DNA from 3 places in the Rhodococcus sp. Q1 genome. Region 2 is predicted to be linked to each of the others. Evidence: riboswitches for the same ligand, from Rfam matches in the RefSeq annotation. Region 2 holds a riboswitch; each other region holds the start of a gene.
The links. A riboswitch is a leader RNA that binds a small molecule or an ion and turns the genes downstream of it on or off. The one in region 2 is predicted to bind S-adenosylmethionine.

Region 1: another riboswitch for S-adenosylmethionine. It lies ahead of EQ874_RS07985 (homoserine O-acetyltransferase); the one in region 2 lies ahead of EQ874_RS17005 (ABC transporter substrate-binding protein).
Region 3: another riboswitch for S-adenosylmethionine. It lies ahead of EQ874_RS15580 (aminotransferase class V-fold PLP-dependent enzyme); the one in region 2 lies ahead of EQ874_RS17005 (ABC transporter substrate-binding protein).

The regions. Positions count from the first base shown of each region.
Region 1 covers NZ_SDMJ01000002.1:668,945-674,000, reverse strand. Annotated here, with positions in the region: gene EQ874_RS08000 (wax ester/triacylglycerol synthase domain-containing protein) at 1-586, shown strand, start outside; gene EQ874_RS07995 (bifunctional methylenetetrahydrofolate dehydrogenase/methenyltetrahydrofolate cyclohydrolase) at 592-1,446, shown strand; gene EQ874_RS07990 (DUF3017 domain-containing protein) at 1,472-1,756, shown strand; gene EQ874_RS07985 (homoserine O-acetyltransferase) at 1,753-2,880, opposite strand; SAM riboswitch class IV at 3,015-3,126, opposite strand; gene EQ874_RS07980 (NADP-dependent isocitrate dehydrogenase) at 3,395-4,612, shown strand; gene EQ874_RS07975 (hypothetical protein) at 4,761-5,056, shown strand, end outside.
Region 2 covers NZ_SDMJ01000005.1:272,276-277,331, reverse strand. Annotated here, with positions in the region: gene EQ874_RS17020 (FAD-dependent oxidoreductase) at 1-215, shown strand, start outside; gene EQ874_RS17015 (GNAT family N-acetyltransferase) at 212-718, shown strand; gene EQ874_RS17010 (LLM class flavin-dependent oxidoreductase) at 715-1,761, shown strand; SAM riboswitch class I at 1,842-1,937, shown strand; gene EQ874_RS17005 (ABC transporter substrate-binding protein) at 2,135-3,763, shown strand; gene EQ874_RS17000 (ABC transporter permease) at 3,767-4,780, shown strand; gene EQ874_RS16995 (ABC transporter permease) at 4,815-5,056, shown strand, end outside.
Region 3 covers NZ_SDMJ01000004.1:699,989-705,044, forward strand. Annotated here, with positions in the region: gene EQ874_RS15570 (winged helix-turn-helix domain-containing protein) at 147-677, shown strand; gene EQ874_RS15575 (hypothetical protein) at 740-1,372, opposite strand; gene EQ874_RS15580 (aminotransferase class V-fold PLP-dependent enzyme) at 1,581-2,894, opposite strand; SAM riboswitch class IV at 2,963-3,080, opposite strand; gene EQ874_RS15585 (Pls/PosA family non-ribosomal peptide synthetase) at 3,225-5,056, shown strand, end outside.

The DNA of each region.
Region 1 (5,056 bases), on a different contig from region 2:
CGTTCCGGGATCGCTCCGCGACCGTGTAGGGACGGAGTCGGAGAACAAGGTGACACTCCTGTATATCGACCTGCACATCGATCGGACCGGCCCGCGCGAACGACTCCGCCGTATCCACGAGTCGGCAGCGCTCGAGAAGCACCGGATCCGGCGTCCGGAGTCGGCCGCATCCGTTGCTGCAGTGGATGCAGCGCCCGCGTTCGATCTGGTGATGTCGATCCGACGTGCACACCGCGGACCGGTAGGGCCCAGGGGAGAAGTGGTACCACTGGCCAACACCACGGTGACGAATGTCCCCCGCGGCCCGGTCGAGGGACTCCGATTCGGTGACAGTCCGGCCGTCGAGGCGATCGGTACTCCGATGCTCAACCGGAACTACGGCCTCGTCCATTCCGCGACGTCGCTCGGCGAGGTCCTCACCTTGTCCTTTCTGGCATCGGAATCCTGCATGCCCGACCCGGACGAGTACGAGCGGTATCTCGTCGCCGCCTTCGCGGAACTGTCCCGGGACTGCCTGCCTCCACACGGGCGAGCAGCCGCCGCTACCGGCCGCGCTTCGACGTCGGACGGGCGCCTGGAAGAATGAGCGATGTGACTGCGACGATCCTGGACGGCAAAGCAACCCGCGACGAAATCTTCGAGGACCTGAAGGTCCGCGTGGAAGCACTGAAGGACAAGGGCGTCACGCCCGGCCTCGGGACGATCCTCGTCGGAGACGATCCGGGATCCGCGGCCTACGTGCGCGGCAAGCACAACGACTGCGCGAAGGTCGGCATCACGTCGATCCGCAAGGATCTGCCTGCCGACATCACCCAGGAGCAGCTGTTCGAGGCGATCGACGAGCTCAACGCCGATCCCGCCTGTACCGGCTACATCGTCCAGCTCCCGCTGCCGAAGCATCTCGACGAGAACGCGGCGCTCGAGCGCATGGATCCGGGCAAGGACGCCGACGGTCTGCACCCGGTCAACCTCGGCCGTCTCGTCCTCGGCAAGGAGGCCCCGCTGCCGTGCACGCCGCGCGGCATCCTCCACCTGCTGCGCCGCTACGACGTGGAGATCGCCGGTGCGCACGTGGTGGTGGTCGGCCGTGGCGTCACCGTCGGTCGCCCGATCGGGCTGCTCCTGACCCGTCGTTCGGAGAATGCGACGGTCACCCTCTGCCACACCGGCACCCGCGACCTCGCCGCCGAGGTGCGTCGCGCCGACATCGTCGTCGCGGCCGCGGGTGTTCCCGGCCTCGTGACGGCCGACATGGTCAAGCCCGGCGCTGCGGTGCTGGACGTGGGCGTCTCCCGCACCGAGGACGGACTGCGCGGCGACGTCGCCGCGGATGTGCGTGAGGTCGCGGGCTTCCTGTCCCCGAACCCCGGCGGTGTCGGCCCGCTCACCCGCGCGTTCCTGCTGAGCAACGTCGTGGAGCGGGCCGAGCAGCTCGCCGCCCGGTAACGGGTCGACAACCCCGGGAGACGAGATGGCTCAGGCTCTGCGATTCACGCGTCTGAACCTGCCGCTGCTCGCGGTCACCCTGGTGATCGCGGCAGCGGTGATCCTGGTGCTCGCCGACCGATGGCGACGCGGAGCGTTCGTCTTCGGCGGCGCGACGATCCTCGCCGGTCTGTTCCGCTGGGTTCTCGACGAAGACAAGGTCGGTGTCCTCGCGGTACGCAGCAAGGGATTCGATGTTGCGTCGATGATGATCGTCGGCGGCATCGTGGTGGCGCTCGCCGCGTCGATCGACCCGCTGGGAACCGACTAACCTTCGGCGAGCTTCATGAGTTCGGCGAGGAGCTTGGCGACCTCGTCGGCCTCGGTGAGGAAGCCGTCGTGTCCGTCGCGCGAGACGAGTACTCGCAGTTCACCCGATCCCGGGAGGAGATCGGCGATCTCCTGCTGCAGGCGCAGCGGGTACAGCCGGTCGGAATCGACGCCGGCAACGATCGTCGGAACCGGGGTGGACCCGAGGGCGGCTTCGACACCGCCGCGTCCGCGCCCGACGTCGTGCCGGTTCATCACGTCGGACAACAGCACGTAGGTACCGGGATCGAAGCGCGCGACGAGTTTGCGCGCCTGGTGTTCGAGATAGCTCTGCACGGCGTACCGGCCGCCTCGCCACGGATCCTCACCGTCCTGGGGGAGATTCCCGAAGCGGGTGTCGAGTTCGAACTCGGTTCGGTAGGTGAGGTGCGCGATGGTCCGGGCAATGGCGAGCCCGGCTTCGGGGCGCCGTCCCGTGTCGTAGTAGTCGCCACCCTGCCAGTCGGGGTCGGCCGTGATGGCCGTGATCTGCGCACTCTGGGTGCCGATCTGGTCGGCGGTGGCGCGGGCGCCGGTGGCGAGGACGAGCGACGCCCGTACGCGCTCGGGATGGGTGATGATCCACTCGAGGGTGCGCATGCCGCCCATCGAACCCCCGGTCACGGCCGCGAGAACGTCGATGCCGAGCTTGTCGAGCAGGGACGCTTCGGCGGCTACCTGATCGCGCACGGTGATCAGGGGAAAGCGGGAACCCCACGCCTTGCCGTCGGGTGCGGTGCTGCCGGGGCCGGTGGTTCCGCGGCAACCGCCGAGGATGTTGGTGGAGACGACGCACCAGCGATCGGTGTCGATGGGCGCGCCGGGGCCGACCATGCCCGACCACCAGCCGGGGGACGGATGATTCGGCCCGGCGGGGCCGGTGACGTGCGAGTCGCCGGTGAGGGCGTGTTCGACGAGCACGACGTTGTCGCGAGCGGGGGACAGCTCACCCCATCTCTGCACGGCGACCGTGACGTTCGGCAGTGTCTCACCGCTCTCGAGGACGAGATCTCCGATGTCGATGTTCTCGAGGCGTCCGTCCGCCGGGGGCAGTTCGACACGACGACGCTCGGTGCCCGCCGTCAAGAGGTGACCGCCTCGACGCTCGGGCAGTGGTGGCAGCGCCGGCTGCGGATGTCGGTCATCGTGTCCTTCCGGCGGTGGTGGGAGGGTCGATCGTGGTTTGCGTGCGACAGCACATCATCATGTCCATCCTCCCGACAGCAGGCTTGTCGGCGGGGGCCCGCCGACCGTGTCCTCACCCGGAGCACCCCACCCCGGTCGGAGGGTTGCCGGCCAGCAAGCCGGGGCTTGACGCTGGCGCTCATGACTATCCGGGCAGTCTAGCGACTCTCCGCCGCAGGGTCTTATGCACCCTCTGAACAGGCCTGACCAGCATGAAAGTTACCGACCGGTAAGGCGCAGGGGTGGGGCGGGGCGCTTTGCGGACGCCACGAATAGCAGTACGCTTGTCATGTTTGGCCGGGGTTCAGGACGTGGACACGGCCATGCTCGCGCACAGCGAGCCGACGGCGATCGCACCCACAAAGTGCGGTCGATTGGGGACCACAGAAACGTCCTAGGAGGACACGAAGCGCATATGTCCAAGATCAAGGTTGAGGGTAAGGTCGTCGAGCTCGACGGCGACGAGATGACCCGCATCATCTGGCAGTTCATCAAAGACAAGCTGATCCACCCGTACCTGGACGTGGATCTCGAGTACTACGACCTCGGCGTGGAACACCGCGACGCCACCGACGATCAGGTGACGATCGACGCGGCGAACGCCATCAAGAAGCACAACGTCGGTGTCAAGTGCGCCACCATCACTCCCGACGAAGCGCGTGTCGAAGAGTTCGGTCTGAAGAAGATGTGGCGGTCGCCCAACGGCACCATCCGTAACATCCTCGGCGGCACCATCTTCCGTGCGCCCATCATCATCTCGAACGTGCCGCGTCTGGTACCGGGCTGGACCAAGCCCGTCATCGTCGGCCGCCACGCGTTCGGCGACCAGTACCGCGCCACCGACTTCAAGGTCGACCGCCCGGGCACCGTCACCATCACCTTCACGCCGGAGGACGGCAGCGAGCCGATCCAGCACGAGGTCTGCCGGATCCCCGAGGACGGCGGCGTCGTCATGGGTATGTACAACTACAAGAAGTCCATCCAGGACTTCGCGCGCGCCTCGCTCTCGTACGGCCTGCAGCGCAACTACCCGGTCTACCTGTCGACCAAGAACACGATCCTGAAGGCCTACGACGGCATGTTCAAGGACGAGTTCCAGCGGATCTACGAGGAAGAGTTCAAGGCGGAGTTCGACGCCGCGGGCCTCACCTACGAGCACCGCCTCATCGACGACATGGTCGCGTCGTCCCTCAAGTGGGAGGGCGGCTACGTCTGGGCCTGCAAGAACTACGACGGCGACGTCCAGTCCGACACCGTTGCCCAGGGCTACGGCTCGCTGGGCCTGATGACCTCCGTCCTGATGACCCCGGACGGCAAGACCGTCGAGGCGGAGGCCGCACACGGCACCGTCACGCGGCACTACCGCCAGCATCAGCAGGGCAAGCCGACGTCGACCAACCCGATCGCGTCGATCTTCGCCTGGACCCGCGGCCTCGAGCACCGCGGCAAGCTGGACAACACCCCCGAGGTCATCGAGTTCGCGCAGCAGCTCGAGGACGTCGTCATCAAGACCGTCGAAGCCGGTCAGATGACCAAGGACCTCGCACTGCTCGTCGGCCCGGAGCAGGGCTGGCTGACCACCGAGGAGTTCCTCGGCGCACTCGACGAGAACCTGCAGAAGGCTCGCGCCTGACCTTCGGCTCGTTTCTCGGCAGCACGAACACGGGACGCCCGCACCGGGCGTCCCGTGTCGTGTTTCCCGAGCACTCCGGGCACGGGTTACCGTTCCGTGTACCACTGTCAGTCGCATCACCGCCGTAGTGCCCGGGAGGAGGACGGCCGTGACCACCACTGGTGCCGACTCCGAAGGTCGCGGCGGGGCGCATGCCCGCCGGCACTTCTGGACCCGGGTGTGGACGCTGATGTTCGGCTCGGCGCTGGCCTACCTGCCGGTCGCCCTCGCCCCGAACATGATCCACGCGATCGCCCGCCGAACCGACGAACTGGCCTACGACCGGTCCACGCCGGTGCGCAGCGGCGTGCTCACCACCCTCACGATGGGCGAGGCCGCCGCCGTTCTCGGGGTCCTCGCCGCCCTCGTCATCGCGCTCAATCTCATCGCCTGGTCGCTCGGGCC
Region 2 (5,056 bases):
GTGCACGGGTGGACACCTGCCTGTACACGACGACGCCGGACTCGAACTTCGTCGTCGACCGCGTCGGTGCCGTCACCGTCGCCGCCGGATTCTCCGGACACGGATTCAAGTTCGCGCCCGCCATCGGCGAACTCGTCGCCGACCTCGCCGACGGCACCGCCACCAGCCCCGAACCGTTCCGGTTCGGAGCACGACAGCCGGCGGTGGTCTCGTGACCGGGACCGGCAGACTCGACGTGCGGGCGGTGCGGCAGGACGATCCCCTGGCCGCACCGCTGCTCGAAGAACTCGCGGTCGAGTACAGCACCCGTTACGAGCACTCCTTCGAGGAGCAGTACGAGAGTCTCGTCGGCTATCCGGAGGACCGGTTCGCGCCACCCGACGGTGCCCTGCTCGTCCTCGTCGAGGTCGAAGTGCCGGTCGCAGGCGGAGCCTTCCAGCGCTACGACGAGAGCACCGCCGAACTCAAGCGGATCTGGACGTCGAAAGACCATCGGCGCCGTGGTCTCGGCCGCATCGTGGTCGCCGAACTCGAGGCCGAGGCCTTACGTCGCGGGTACACCCGCATCTATCTGACGACCGGTTGGCGACAACCGGAGGCCGTCGCGCTGTATCTCGCGGCCGGGTACACCGCCCTGTTCGATCCCCGGCGACCCGCCGAGGAGATCGGCCCGCATCCCTTCGAGAAATTCCTGGTCCGAAAGGTGGCCTCCGCGTGAAGTTCCTGCTGCTCAGTCTCATCACCCACCATCCCGACCCCGTGACGGGGGAGTGGCTGTCCCCGTCCGAACGGATCCGGGAGGTCGTCGACACCGCCGTGCTCGCCGAACAACTCGGATTCGAAGGATTCGCGGTGGGCGAGCGGCACGAGAAGCCGTTCCTCGCCTCGTCGCCTCCCGTCGTCCTGGCCAACATCGCGGCGCGGACCAGCACCCTCGAATTGTGGACCGGGGTCACGACTCTGAGTCTGCTCGATCCCGTCCGGGCGTTCGAGGACTACTCCACACTCGACAACCTGTCGGGTGGGCGCCTGCAGCTGATGATCGGCAAGGGCAACGGCACCGCCCAGGCCGACCTGTTCCACGTCACGCCCGACGACCAGTGGGACCGCAACCGTGAGGGTTACGAGCTGTTCCGGGCACTGTGGGAGAACGAGACGGTCACGTGGGAGGGTCGGTTCCGGCCGTCGCTCACCGACGCCGTCACCGTGCCCCGGCCACTGCAACACCGTCTGGCCATCTGGCACGGCAGCGCCACCAGCCGCGAATCCGTCGATCTCGCAGCCCGCTACGGCGATCCGATCTTCTCTGCCAACGTCACCAACCCGATCGAGCCCTACGCCGAGCTCATCGACCACTACCGCGAACGATGGGCGGCCTACGGCCACGACCCCGCCGAGGCGCGGGTGGGTGCGGGGACGGCCGGACTGTACGTCGCGCCGACCTCGCAGGAAGCGATCGACGCCTACCGGACCCAGTTCGAGCAACGACTCGAATTCTCCCGGGAGACGGGACTTCCCGTCGTCTTCGAGACCGTCGAGGACTTCGTCGAACGCAGCTCCGCACTCATCGGGAGCCCGCAGCAGGTGATCGACAAGGTGCTCCGCTACCACGAGCGGTTCGGTCACGAGGTCACGCACGTGACCGCCGACCGCGGCGGGTTCTCGGCGGCCGAACAGCGGGCGAGCCTCGAACTGTTCCAGGCGGAGGTCGCGCCGGCACTGCGTGCGGCGATACCGCACCGCGATGCCGTCACCGCCTGAGCCGGCGGCGTCGGAACCGTTTCGATCGTGGTGAAAAAAACGGTGTGCCCGAGCCCCGTGGCTCCGTAACCTCGCGTAACGAACCATCCAGAGCGACCGAGAGACCCGGCTCGACGACGTCGCAGCAACCCCCTGCCGTGGGCAGGTGAGGGTGCTACCGCCGGGACCGATGGAGGAGAAGATGACGAACGAAGGTCTGGTGGGGGCGTGGGAACGCATCCACGTCGATCTGTGCCGGCACTGCGCCGCCAGGTGTCGTTGCGGCCGAGATCCGCGCTGAACCCCCCGTTCCCCAGGGACGACATCCCCGCCCGCCGGGCGGCATCCACACGGTGATGCCGCCGGAGCCCTGTCCAGATCACGGAGCCCGTCGTTGTCCATCTCGTCCTCCTCCGCGTCCCGGTTCGTCGTCACGGCCGCCGCCACCGCCGTACTGGGCGCTGCCCTCACCGCGTGCGGCACCGGCGCCGTGGCGAACTCGGAGCCCACCGGCGATCCGCAGGCCGGTGGCACCCTGCGGTACGGGTTGTCGGTCCCACCCACCTGCGCCGATCCCGCGCAGGCCGCCAGCAACCAGACCATCTACGTCGCCCGGCAGGTCGTCGACTCGCTCACCGACCAGGATCCCGGGACAGGCGAGATCGTGCCGTGGCTCGCCGAGAGCTGGGAATCGAATGCCGACGGCACGCAGTTCACCTTCCGCCTGAAGGAGGGTGTGACCTTCAGCGACGGAACTCCACTGACCGCGGACTCCGTGAAGAAGAACTTCGACGCGATCGTGAACAGCCTCGGAGGGGTGAAGGCGCCGCAGGCCGTCGGGTATCTCGCAGGATATGCCGGCACCACGGTCGTCGACGACCGCACGGCGCAGATCGACTTCTCCGTGCCGAACGCGCCGTTCCTGCAGGCCACAGCAAGTCATCAGCTCGGCCTGCTCTCGGAGGCCGACACCGCGAAGAGCGCGGAGGAACGTTGCGCCGGCGACCTGTCCGGCACCGGCCCGTTCGTGTACGAGGACTACCAGCAGGACAAGTCCGCCACCCTCGTCAAACGCACGGGCTATTCGTGGGGTTCGGAGGCCTTCGGACACGACGGCGACGCCTACCTCGACCGGATCGAGTTCACGATCGTCCCTGAATCGGGTGTCCGCACCGGATCGCTCGCCTCGGGTCAGCTCGACGCCATCTCGGATGCGCTGCCGCAGGACGCCCCGCAGATCGAAGGGGCCGGCGGCCGCATCCTGACCACCCCGAATCCGGGCATCCCGTTCGGTTTCCAACCCAACGTGAGCCGCGGTGTCCTCACCGACCCGGCCGTGCGCAGCGCGCTCGTCCCGGCGATCGACCGGCAGGAACTGGTCGACACGGTCCTCGGACCGGACTTCCGCCCGGCCACCAGCACTCTCGCCTCCGCGACCCCCGGTTACGTCGAGCTCGCCGACGTCACCTACGACCCGGCGAAGGCCGAGCAGATCCTCGGCGAGGCCGGCTGGGCGCCCGGTCCCGACGGCATCCGAGTCAAGGACGGGCAGCGCCTGAGCTTCCCCGTGCTGTTCAGCTCGGTGTTCGCCGGCAACCAGGCCATTCTCGAACTGGTGCAGCAACAGCTGCGGGCGGTGGGAATCGACCTGCAGCTCGATCTCGTCTCCACTCCGGAGAACACCGCACGCCAGAATGCCGGCGACTACGAGGCGTCCTACTACAACAGCACCCGGGCCGACGGCGACATCCTGCGCACGGCATTCGGGCTCGACGGGCGGAACCTCAACCAGCGCAATCCCATTCCGGATCTCGACGACGTGCTCGCCCAGCAGCTGTCCACGACCGACCCGGCCGCACGTGCCGAGCTCATCGGCCGGGCGCAGCAGCTCGTCCTCGACAACGGGCTGTGGATCCCGACGGTCGAACTGTCGCAGGCGATCGGTGCCGGACCGAACGTCGCCGACCTGAAGTTCGAGGCGTCGGCACGACTGCAGTTCTTCGACACCTGGCTGAGCGAGTAGATCATGCTGCGCTATCTCGGTTTCCGTGTGCTCCAGGCCGTGGGGGTGCTGTGGGCGGCGTTCACGGTGTCGTTCGCGGTCCTGTTCCTGCTGCCCTCCGATCCGGTCTCCATCGCCGCCGGTGCCGATGCCGGAACACCGGTCGACGCCGCCGCGATCGAACAGCTCCAGGCGCGGTACGGACTCGACCAGCCCGTCGCGGTGCAGTACTGGAACGCGCTGAGCAACGCGGTCCGAGGTGACTTCGGCATGTCCATCTCCACCGGACAGCAGGTGACCGACGCAATTGCCGCCGCCCTGCCGAGCACCCTCGTCCTGGCGGGCACCGCCCTGGTGTTCGCCCTGGTGTTCGGCACGGCGGTCGCCTTCCTCGCGACCTACACGCGAACGCACTGGCTCCGCGGCCTGCTGTTCTCGCTTCCCCCGCTGGGGGTGGCCGTCCCGACCTTCTGGGTGGGCCTGATCCTGTTACAGCTCTTCTCGTTCCGGCTGCGGCTGTTCCCGGCGTTCGGGGACCAGGGCATCGAGCACGTGATCCTGCCCGCGATCACCCTGGCACTGCCCACCGGTGCGGTGATCGCCCAGGTCCTCGCGACCAGCCTGCAGACGACGTGGCGGCAGCCGTTCATCGAGGCGGCACGCGCGAAAGGCGCGTCCCGCCTGCGCATCCAGACGCGTCACGCACTGAAGCTGTCGAGCATCCCCGCCTTCACGATCGCCGGCGTCATCGTCGGCAACCTGCTCGCGGGATCCGTGGTGGTCGAGACCGTCTTCTCTCGCGGCGGTGTCGGACGCCTGACCCAGATGTCGGTGATGGCGCAGGACATCCCGGTGGTGCTGGGCATCGTCGTGTTCTCCGCGACCGTCTTCGTGCTCGTCAACCTCGCCGTCGACCTGCTCTACCCCTTCATCGACCCGCGGATCACCCACGGCATCGACCGCGGTGGTGCAGCCGCGTCGACGGAGGACGACCCGACCCACGACGACACTCTCCTGGAGGTCGAGGCACGTGTCTGACACCCTCGTCCGCGAAGCGATACCGGCGACGTCGTTGCCGGAACCGAGCTCGCGCAGAAGAATTCGGATCACATCCATTGCGACGGCGGTGCGACGCAATGCGGTGCTCGTCGTCTCGTCGATCGTGTTGCTCCTCGCGGTGGGCTTCGCGCTGGTCCCGTCGGTCTTCGCGTCGGGCGACCCCCTGCAGGGCGTACCCGCCGAGAAGTTGCAGGGGCCGAGCGTCGCGCACTGGTTCGGCACCGACAATCTCGGTCGCGACGTGTACACGCGCGT
Region 3 (5,056 bases), on a different contig from region 2:
AGCCGCAGGCATGTCGACCTGTGCCGTACCCGCTCGTGCCTCTGTGCGGCCTGAGATCCGCACCATCCCTTCTCTTTCCGGTGCCGCGCAGCTGCGGGCCACTGCCCGCCCGGCACCGTTCACCTTCCGACCAGCGGAGCCCTTCCATGACCACGTCCTCCATCGAGAACCCGGCCGACGGCTCGGTCGATTCACCTGAACTCGTTCTCATCGTGCAGATCTCGGACACGAACGCCGGATCGGCGGGTGATCTCGCAGCTCTCGCCGACGCACTACGGGAGACCGCCCTCGATCTGCTCCCGGGGGCGCGCACCCACACCCTCCTCAGTCCCGGCCCGACCCCACTGGTGATCGACCTGCCGGCCCGCGGGCTGGTGCTCGACAATCAGCGAGTCGAGTTGAGCCACAGCGAATTCGAGATCCTGGCTCATCTGGTTCGCCGGCCCCGCGTCGCGGTGCCCCGCGCGGCGCTACGGCCACTCGGCGCCGGATACTCCGAGAACGACGACTTCGACACCGACCGGGGCAACCGCAGTGTCGACGTCCATGTCTCCCGGATCCGTTCCAAGCTGGGACGTTTCGGCACCATCATCACGACTGTCCGCGGGTCCGGTTACCGGTTCGATCCCGATCCGCGCGTGCACGTGGTCGAAGCGCTCGATCGCCGCACTGCGTGAACGCACGCGAAGGAGGGGCAGGAGTCGAAACCCCTGCCCCTCCTTCGCGATACGAACTCGAGTCAGGAAGCGCGCACGGATTCCTGGGCGCCCTCGCCGAACCGGCGCAGGACCTCGACGACGGTCGGCGAGACCTCGATGAGGCCGCGCGACGCCAACCACGGCAGCGTTCCGTCGACGAGATGCTCGACGGTGAACGGCGCGGCGAGCGGGATCAACGTGACGCCGTCGGCGACCTGCACGGCGTGGATGTCGGCGATCAGCCCGGCGAGACCGTGCGGCGTTCCGACGTACGACAACGTGTCGGCCTCCCCGCGGGTGGCTTCCGGACGGGTGCGTCGGGTACGGGCGGTGCGGGCATCGGACGCGAGGACGACCTCGACGTCGACGAGCACGGTGACCGAATCGGGCTCGCGGCCCTCCTCGGCGGCCTCCGCACGGATGCGGTCGCGCAGCTTTCCGGCCTCACGCAGGTCGGCGGCACGCACCCGCACGACGTTGGGTGCATCGGCGCTGAGGTCGAGCGGCGGATCGCCGGCACGCCCCAGGGTCAGGTCGGCCCAGTAGTCGGGTCCGGAGTGACCGGCGAGTTCGACGGCGATACGCAACGCCCGGATGGCGGCGGACTCGACGACGGCCGGGTCTGCGGTGGCCGGATCTGCGGATACAGGGGTGACGGTGGATGCGACGGGCATGGGATGCCTCTCGGTACGGGCCGCGGAGCGGCACGGAGAAATCGGCCTGTGAGCCGGAAGACTTCGAGGGAGAAGACCTTCAGTCCGAACAGATTCCCGATGCCGTACGGCAGAGGTCGACATGGCGACAGCACCAGCGTGCCGCGGCGATCGCCCTCATCCGTTCCATGTGAATTACCCTACTGACCCTGTGGGGAATTGTCGACCGCTAGACGCACGGAGATGCGTCGCCGTCGGTCGCCCCGAGACCGGGGCGCGTCTCCGGCGAGGGGTTCCACACGCCGTCGGTCTTCGCGTGCACCCACGACGGCCCGTTCTCGACCAGCGAACGCAGCGCTCCGAGGAGCCGTTCGACGTCGTCGGACGAGCTGCCGAGTCCGAGCGACGCCCGGACGGCACCGCCGGCGCGACCGACCCGCGCGAGCAGCGGGTGGGCGCAGAATCGTCCGTCACGGACACCGATGCCGTGCTCGGCGGACAGATAGGACGCGACGTGACCGGGCTCGTAGCCCTCGATCGTGAAAGTGACGATTCCGACGCTGTCGGCCGAATCGTTCCACAGCCGAAGCACTTCCACGCCGTCGATGGCGTCCAGGCCGTCGACGAGCAGGGAGCACAGGGCCTCCTCGTGACGGGTGACCGCGTCGGAGTCGAAACCGGCAAGCGCATCGCATGCGGCGGCGAGGGTGGCGGCACCGAGCACGTTGGGGGTGCCGGCCTCGTGACGCGCAGGGGCGCAGGCCCATTCGGTGTGGTCGAGGCGTACCTCGCGCACCGCACCGCCTCCGGCGAGGTACGGCTCGGCGGCGTCGAGCCAGTCGCGTCGGCCGACGAGCGCTCCCGCACCGAACGGCGCGTACAGCTTGTGACCGGAGAACGCGAGGTAGTCCACACCGAGCGACGCGAGATCGACGCGGCGGTGGGGCACGAGCTGCGCGCCGTCGACGAGGATCCGCGCGCCGGAGGCGTGGGCGAGTTCGGCGAGCTCGGCGATGGGCAGCACCTCGCCGGTGACGTTGGAGGCACCGGTGACGGCGAGCAGGGCCGCGGGGGCGCGCTGGAGTTCGACTGCGAGGCGCCACACCGTCTCCGAGACGGTATCTGCCGCCTCGACGATGCGGGAGTTCTTCCACGGCAGCAGATTCGCGTGATGTTCGATGTCGAGCACGACGACATCGCCGGGCACGGCACTCGCAAGCAGGTTCAGCGAATCGGTGGTGTTGCGCGTGAAGACGACGACCTGGTCGTCGTCCGCGCCGACGAAGCGCGACACGGAGGTGCGAGCGTCCTCGTAGGCGGTGGTGCTGATCCGCGAGGCGTATCCGGCACCGCGGTGCACGCTCGCGTAGAAGGGCAGCAGTTCCGTGAGGCGGTCGGTGACGGCGGACAGTGCCGGTGCGCTCGCCGCGTAGTCGAAGTTCGCGTAGGTGCAGGTGCCACCCTGGACAAGCGGAACCTGCGAGTCACAGCCGGACACGGTGGCGAACGGAGCAATGCAGGTGGTGGAGGCTACAACAGTCATGACAAATCCCTCGTGTACTCAGGGACCCGCCGGTGACGCCTACGACGGAGAGTTCTCGTCGCCGGCGGAGTCCGCGCTTGCCGTGTCCGGTGGTGGATTCACGGCCCGGTCGTCACCCGGAGCACCCCACCGCGGTTGGAGGGTTGCCGACCAGCGAGCCGGGGCTTGACGCTGGTACTCATGACCTGGCGAAGACAATGACAGGACGATCGAGCCGTGTCAACCCGTATCGCACGATGCCGACACACGTTCCGCGCACCGAACGTTCACCTGTTGTCCACCCGGACGTGAGATAACCGGAGGATCCATCGAGCAGAAGGACCCGCGGAGTTGCCAGCCATATCCTCGACCCCCGTCGGCCCGTCCCCCATTCCGGACGAATTCCTCCGCGCGTCGCACGCTCCGCCTGCACGCACCCTCGTCGACCTGCTGCGGAGCACCGCCGAGGCACATCCGGACGCCCCTGCCCTCGACGACGGCACCACGGTCCTCGAATACGCCGAACTCGTCGAGGCGGTGATCGCCGGCGCCTACGCGTTGAACGACGCGGGTGTCGGTGCCGGCGACAGGGTCGGCGTGCGCATGACGTCCGGGCGCACCGATCTGTATGTGACGATTCTCTCGATTCTCGCCGCGGGCGCCGCATACGTGCCCGTCGACGCTGACGACCCCGACGAGCGCGCCGAACTCGTGTTCTCGGAAGCACAGGTCACCGCCATCGTCACCGACGAGGGCATCGGGCCGGGTACGGCCGTCCCGCCGGGCAGCCCGGCCGTGCGGGGGCCGAACCTCGACGACGACGCGTGGATCATCTTCACCTCGGGTTCGACCGGGACACCGAAGGGTGTCGCCGTCACCCACCGCAATGCGGCGGCCTTCGTCGACGCGGAGGCACGGATGTTCTGCCGGGCAGCGCCACTCGGCCCCGGCGACCGGGTCCTGGCCGGCCTGTCGGTGGCTTTCGACGCGTCGTGCGAGGAGATGTGGCTCGCCTGGCGGCACGGCGCCTGCCTGGTTCCGGCACCCCGCGCGCTCGTCCGCTCCGGCATGGATCTCGGACCGTGGCTCGTCTCGCGCAACATCACCGTCGTCTCCACCGTGCCCACGCTCGCGGCGATGTGGCCGGCCGAAGCACTCGAGGCGGTGCGCCTGCTCATCTTCGGCGGTGAGGCCTGCCCACCCGATCTCGTGGAGCGTCTCGCCGTTCCGGGACGGGAGGTGTGGAACACCTACGGCCCTACCGAGGCCACGGTCGTGGCCTGCGCCTCGCTGATGGACGGCACCGGGCCGGTCCGCATCGGGCTGCCGCTCGACGGCTGGGATCTCGCCGTGGTGGACGCCGACGGCAACCCCGTCGAGGAGGGCGCGACCGGCGAACTCGTCATCGGCGGTGTCGGCCTCGCGCGCTATCTCGATCCGGCGAAGGATGCCGAGAAGTACGCTCCGATGCCCACGCTCGGCTGGGAGCGCGCCTATCGCAGCGGCGATCTCGTCACCCTCGACCGCGAGGGACTGCTGTTCCAGGGACGCGCCGACGACCAGGTCAAGATCGGTGGACGCCGCATCGAACTCGGCGAGGTCGACAACGCGCTGCAGAACCTGCCCGGTGTGGCCGGTGGTGCGTGCGCGGTGCGCAGGACCGCTGCGGGACACCCGATCCTCGTGGGGTACATCGCCTCCACCGATCCGGACTTCGACATCGCGTCCGCCCACGACCTGCTGTCCGAGCAACTCCCCGCCGCGCTCGTTCCGCGACTCGCGCTCGTCGACGAACTCCCCACCCGCACATCCGGCAAGGTCGACCGCAACGCCCTGCCGTGGCCGCTGCCGGGCGCCGACGCCGACTCGGTGGAGGCGCTCGGACTCGATCCCACCGCCGAATGGGTCGCCGAATTGTGGACCGACATCCTCGGTGTCCGAATCGAGGGCGTCGACGACGACTTCTTCGAACTCGGCGGTGGCTCCCTCGCCGCGGCACAGCTCGTGACGGCGCTGCGCAGCAGGTATCCGGAGATGACGGTCGCGGAGCTGTACGACCATCCCCGGCTCGGATCGCTCGCGGTCCATCTCGACGAACTCGCACCGACGGAAGCTGCGGCACCACGAGAGGTCGCCCCGGTGCCCCGCCTCGCCCAGTTCGCCCAGATCGCGGCGACCGGCGT